2 regions of the Celerinatantimonas sediminis genome follow, and region 1 is predicted to be linked to the other one. Evidence: riboswitches for the same ligand, from Rfam matches in the RefSeq annotation. Region 1 holds a riboswitch; the other holds the start of a gene.
The links. A riboswitch is a leader RNA that binds a small molecule or an ion and turns the genes downstream of it on or off. The one in region 1 is predicted to bind FMN.
Positions count from the first base shown of each region.

Region 1 (3,191 bases):
CGATGCGATGCTGATGCATGCGGTGCAACTGAGCCTAACCATCGGCGTATTATCAGCAAGTGCTGCTGTCGTCTTGGGGACGATTTCAGCCTTTGTACTAGGGCGTTTAAATCGCTTTCCAGGCGAGCGCGCATTTAGCTTTATGATTAGCGCTCCATTGGTAATGCCCGATGTGATTATGGGGTTGTCGATGCTGCTGATGTTTATCGCTCTGGGTCAGGTGTTTGATCTGTTCTCTGAGCGCGGCATGCTGACTATCTGGATTGCACACGTCACCTTTTGTACTTCTTATGTGTATGTGGTGGTTAGCTCGCGGCTTAAAGAGGTGGATCGCTCCATTGAAGAAGCCGCGATGGATTTAGGCGCACCGCCTTGGAAAGTCTTTGTGCTCATCACATTGCCCAGTATCTTTCCAGCGATTGTGGCAGGCTGGCTACTTGCGTTTACCCTCTCGCTTGATGACTTGGTCATTGCAAGCTTTGTTTCAGGGCCATCGGCAACGACGCTGCCAATTGCAGTATTTTCGAGTGTACGCATGGGGATCAGTCCGAAAATTAACGCACTTGCCACAATCATTGTTGCAGTGGTTTCAGTTGCCACACTGATTGCTTGGTGGCTGATGTCACGAGCTGAAAAACGCCACCAGCAAGCTGTACGAGCGGCGAAACGAGATGAGCAACTGATGGCGCCAGAACACCACCCAGACGTGCTTTAGAGTATAAGCCAAGAGTAACTCTTGGCTTTTTTAATTTAAGCCCTTTTAAGATGAGATGAGCTTTGCTCGGCTAAATGCAGCTCTTTAAAGCGCAATCCGACATTTCCGACAATTAGTAATACTGCCCCTAAAAGCTGATACATCGACAAACTCATCGATAAAAATAGCCAGTTAATTAGCGCTGCAAAAATTGGAAAGGTTTGCTCAGCAAGGGTGGTGACCTGCGCTGGGATCCGATTAAGCCCCTGGTAGTAAAACCACATTCCTGCCAGACCGCTTAACAGCGCCATCACAATTAACATCAAAAGTGGCTGAGCTGACATCGCATGGATTTGCGGCGTATGTAATAAAGCCAGCGGCACTAACACCACCAGCCCCATTAAAAAGCGTCCAGACATAATGGCATTGGCATTCATCTTCTGCTCAGAAAGATACTTCCCACAGACCGTCGCTGCGCCCCACGCGATCACCGCCAATAGCGTTAAACCGTAACCATACCAAGACGCCATAGATGCGTGGCTTATCACGACCGATTGCGAGAACATGGCATGAATATCGGGCCAGATCATCACCACTGAACCGAGCAAAATCAGCCCTGCCCAGCGAATAAAATAACCTCGAATACGCTCATTTAAAAACCAGCTAGCCAAAACAATCGCCACCACTGGCTGCAGTTTTTGCAATAAGATCACAACGGTCGGATTGAGATAGGCAAAGGCCTGCGTATAAGCCAACGAGCCAACCGCCGAGCCAATCCCGCCGATGAAGAACAAAGCCCCAAACGAGCGCACGTTAAGATTAAAAAATTGCTGGCGATAGCGCCATAACAGCGGCAACGTCACGATGACTAAGGTCAAGTGCTCCATGAGCACAATTTGCAAAGTGCTAAACCCAAGGCCAAGTAACGGATAACGAATTAACGTGTCTAACGCCCAGGTCAAGCACGCTATCATAATAAAGAATATTCCTGTCATCTTAATTGTAAGTCCATACAAAGTGTTAGATGTACAGGGTCGATGATTGAATAGCCAAGCCACACCATAAAGGTGTGCGAATGGACAACTGCCAGCTTGGTCGATCTTCTTTCATCCGGACTTTAACCGTCGGCTCTGGAATCACACCAGATCTGCTGGACCCTTAAAGACTGTGCTTTAAGGCGCTCGCGGGCTGTCTGTTCGGTAACAGAATCACCGCCGGTGGGGAATTTCGCCCCGCCCCGAAGTTCGATATTTACCTGTTAAATACATTTATTATTTAATCACGAAATAAAATAAAAGCAACGATCACACCATCCATCCTTTGCTGAAAATTTTGCGTCATCAGAGCATCACAGAACAGTCATCTTGGTGCGATAGATTAGTTGTTATTTTAATCAAAGGATGGAAGCTCATGAATTGGAAGCAAAATAATCACTTGCCCAGCCCTGTTGCACTGGCTGTATTGGCGCTTTTAGCCACCCAACCGTATGTGGCCTCGGCCAAAGAGTCGTTGACACCATTTCAGTTTAAAGTTGCATCAAATCAAACCCTCCCACACCAACAACAGACCAACTATTGGCGTGAACCTTCAATTCCTACTGGGGTAGGTTATGAGCAAACTGTGGATGTGCCAGCTTTGCACGGCGGTGTAAGCGTAGTTGACGGCGATATTCCCAATACCAACAGCAAAAACAATACCGTGGCCTATAACCCCAACATCAACCCAATATTACAAATTTTGGCAGGGTTTGACCGCATCTGGACTGCCGGTAACGCGGTGTGGGCCAGCGATGGCTCTAACAATTTAACAGCTTATGATGGTGATAAAGGCGTTGCCGGCGGCGCGACCCACAGCACATCCGAAGCGATTGTATTTGATTATGCCAACGCGAAGATATTGAACCGTAAAGTCTGGCAGGAAAACTTTGATTATGTGCACTCGCTAAAACGCCCACAGGCCAAGCATGCGGATGTCGTGCGAGCACTTAGAACCTCCCAGATGAACGCCTATTTGGACGATCAGCGTGATAAGGGCTATAGCTTAATCTCTGGTCTTGGCCCACTCGCCCAAGATTATAAAACAGGCACCAATGCCAGCTCAGATTATTCATTAACTGACTCGGGTAACAGTGATTACGCCTTTAGCCAAAGCGATGAAGTGATGGTTGATGGCACCACTGTCGATATTTTTACAAAGCAAAAATTGCTCAATAGCAGTCTGGCCGATTCCGGCAACTATGGAGACACCGATAGTACACTTGCAAGTGTCGTGACCTTGTTAAATACCGTTCGCGATTACGGCGCCTCATCGGAAGCTCCCAAATACCATTTCCAATCGCCTCGCCCATGGCGGCTTAGCGCTCGGACATATCAAGTACCGACATTTGACACCACCAGCGCATCTGCGCTTACCAAACGCACCTGTTATGACCTTGAAGCAAACAGCGTCGTAAAATATTTCGAGCAGCCTCATCACCCGATTGTGACGCCTCTGACAG
Region 1 covers NZ_JBEQCS010000001.1:246,879-250,069, reverse strand. Annotated here, with positions in the region: gene ABTQ23_RS01135 (ABC transporter permease subunit) at 1-715, shown strand, start outside; gene ABTQ23_RS01130 (DMT family transporter) at 751-1,689, opposite strand; FMN riboswitch at 1,789-1,943, opposite strand; gene ABTQ23_RS01125 (phosphatase PAP2 family protein) at 2,105-3,191, shown strand, end outside.

Region 2 (3,191 bases), on a different contig from region 1:
ACCAATGGGTTGATATGGTACTGACCTCTGGCAGCAGCGGAGAACCCAAGGCTGTCATTCATAGTTGGCAAAATCTTTATTACAGTGCCACTGGTAGCAATACGCTGATAGAGCTTAATAAAGGCGACTGTTGGCTGGCATCACTGCCGCTATTTCATGTCGGAGGACAAGCCTTAATCTATCGAGCTCTACTCAGTGGTGCTAGCATCGCCCTTGGCTTTGAGTCGCTCGAAAAAGCACTTGATAACTTCCCGATTACGCATCTATCCGTCGTTCCAACGCAGCTCTATCGCTTACTTAAGCTAGAAACATTTCACAGCAATACCCTGCAGTTAAAACATATTCTGATTGGCGGTGGCCCATGCAACGAGATGCAGTTGCAAATGACGTTAAAAAGAGGATTTATCGCGTATATGAGTTATGGCAGCTCAGAGATGAGCTCGCAAGTCGCGACTCGAATTGTGGGTCAAGGCCAAGGGGCCGGTACACTGTTGCCCTACCGCGAACTTAAAATTCATCACAATGAAGTGCTACTCAAAGGAATGACACTCTCTCCTGGGTATTTCAAAGCAGGTCAGTTTTTTCCACTCACCGATGAACAAGGATGGTTCCACAGCGGGGATTGTGGCGATTACATTAACGATCAGCTAATGATCAATGGCCGGTTAGACCAAATGTTCATTTGTGGAGGGGAAAATATACAACCAGAAGAAATTGAAATGGCGCTGTTAAACCATCCGCAAATCTTAGCCGCAACAGTGGTTGCAATAACAGATGAAGAATATGGCAAACGCCCCGTTGCATTTATTAAAAGCAACGATGCGCTAACTCGAGCGAGTTTGGATAATTTTCTAAAACCGAAGCTTTCGGCTTTTAAACGGCCTGTCTACTACTTTGAACAGCCTAAACAGGCCGGATTAAAAGTTCAAAGAACGCAACTTATTCGTTGGTTGAATCAGCTAACTGACTATTCCAGCGTTGAAATTCAGTGATAGAAATCCATCCCTGTTGATAAGCATGGGACAGTGCACTACGTGATAATTCCTGATCAGATTCTTTCTCTTGGATGATGAATTGACAGTCTGTATTAAAAAAACGCTCGCGAGCTTTGAGATAGCGATCAACAAAACCACTTTCAGCAAAACTTACTGCAGCAGAATGATTCACTTGCATAGCATTCCTCGACAAAAAGTAAACGCAATTTCAATAGAACACGTTTGTGCATATTGTGCAAGCATTTAACGAGGTTTCGTGCAATATAAACCCTCTGAGACAAAAAATAGCGATTATGGCCGAACAATTAGCGTTGTTGACCATAATACTTTTGCTCATTAGAGCAAAAAGCAAGTTGTTCAAAAGAGGGCTTAGCCCTCTCTTAGCACATGCTTAGCTGGCTTTGGCTTCTAACTGCTGGCGATACTCAACGATATCTTCAATCGATAGAACCACCATCTGATGTTGATTCGCAAAATCAACGATTTCAGGCAACCGGGCCATTGTCCCATCCGGGTTAGTGATCTCAGCTAAAATACCGTATGGTTTCAATCCTGCCAGACGCATCAAGTCAACAGTTCCTTCAGTATGACCACGACGCTCAAACACACCACCTTGATGTGCACGCAATGGAAATACATGGCCAGGACGAACCAAGTCAGTTGGCTGACAATCATCAGCAATTGCAGTTTTAATCGTAGTCACCCGATCGGCCGCTGAAACGCCCGTCGTAACGCCTTCTTTCGCTTCAATCGTCACAGCAAAAGCAGTCTGGTTATGGTTGGTGTTATGTTCCACCATCGGTGGCAGCTGCAGTTGAGTTAAACGCTCATCAGGCATACACAAACAGACAATGCCGCTACTTTCGCGGATCATCAATCCCATTTGGGCAGGTGTAATATGTTCAGCGCTATAAATTAAATCGCCTTCGTTTTCACGGTTTTCATCATCCACAACTAAGACGCCTTGCCCATCGCGCAAAGCACCAAGTGCTGTTTCAACCCGTTCAATAGCGTTACCAAAAGAAGCTAAGAGATTCTGACTCATGTTCATTCCTTCTTAAAAATAATTAGAGTCAGGGCACAAAGAGATAACGGCATCCGCCGCTAAGAAGCATTCTTAAAAAGAATTGCTCTGAGGTATATGTCTGTTTCTCTCCCATCCGGACTATAACCGTCGGCCTTGGGATCTCACCAAGTCTGCTGACCTTTATGCAACGCACAAAGCGCTCGCGGGCTCATTATCTATCGATACATTACCGCCGGTGGGGACTTTCACCCCGCCCTGAGAATATATGTTGTATTACCCAGCAATAGTAAGGCTATCAACGATTGCGCGCAAATGTTCTTTAGGTCTATTTGTTAGAAATCAAAAAAAGTATAAAAATCGATCATCTTAATTGCTAATGAGAATAATTTTTATTAAAATTTATTCGTGAATTAGAGCGAAGGTGATTAACGATGTTTGTATGTGTATGTCAGGGGATAACCGATACCCAAATCCGCCAGGCAGTCCAAGAAGGTAAAACCTCACTGGGTCAAGTGAGACAGCATCTTCATGTTGCACAACAATGTGGTCGATGTGGTCAAATGACAAAAATGATCATTAATCAGGAGCTGGAAAAATTAGCACAGCAAGCAGACTTTTACGAAGTTGCTTAAAGAGGTTCTATTTTTAATTCCCCTTCCTTAAATACTGCTTGGCTGGGCCCATATACTCGCTCACTGACGACTTCTTGCCCAGCCAGTTTAAAATGAACATTCGGGTGCATCTGCTTTTTAACAATAAATCGGCTATGGCTTAAATAAGCATCGATGGCCTTTTGGGTCTCCGCAATTTCGGTTTCAGCTTGTGCCATTAAAACGTGGTCGTGTTGAATAGTTGCCGCCACTTTACTTTGCATCTCAATCCGTTTCTCTTCATCTGGGATCTTCGCACTGGCAATTTGCACTTCCATTAGCTCATCAAGGCGAAACTGAATTTTTTCACAGCGCTGTTGCAAAGCTTTACGCCGCTCATACAATCGCTCGTATTCACCTTCAACTAATATATAGGTATGAGGCCCTGCTTCACTACCAGCAATTACGGTCTCTAACCGGTCGCCAATATTAAATTCGCCTCCTACCAGTAACCCCCGAAAGCCCTTTTCATCTCCAACATAAACACTTTGCAGCGAGCGCACTAAACAGTGGCTAAGC
Region 2 covers NZ_JBEQCS010000017.1:3,645-6,835, reverse strand. Annotated here, with positions in the region: gene menE (o-succinylbenzoate--CoA ligase) at 1-992, shown strand, start outside; gene ABTQ23_RS16540 (hypothetical protein) at 940-1,173, opposite strand; gene ribB (3,4-dihydroxy-2-butanone-4-phosphate synthase) at 1,387-2,040, opposite strand; FMN riboswitch at 2,140-2,289, opposite strand; gene ABTQ23_RS16530 ((2Fe-2S)-binding protein) at 2,454-2,654, shown strand; gene ABTQ23_RS16525 (flagellar assembly protein A) at 2,651-3,191, opposite strand, start outside.
Region 2: it holds a riboswitch for FMN, as region 1 does, so the genes downstream of both, ribB (3,4-dihydroxy-2-butanone-4-phosphate synthase) here and ABTQ23_RS01130 (DMT family transporter) in region 1, are expected to answer to the same signal.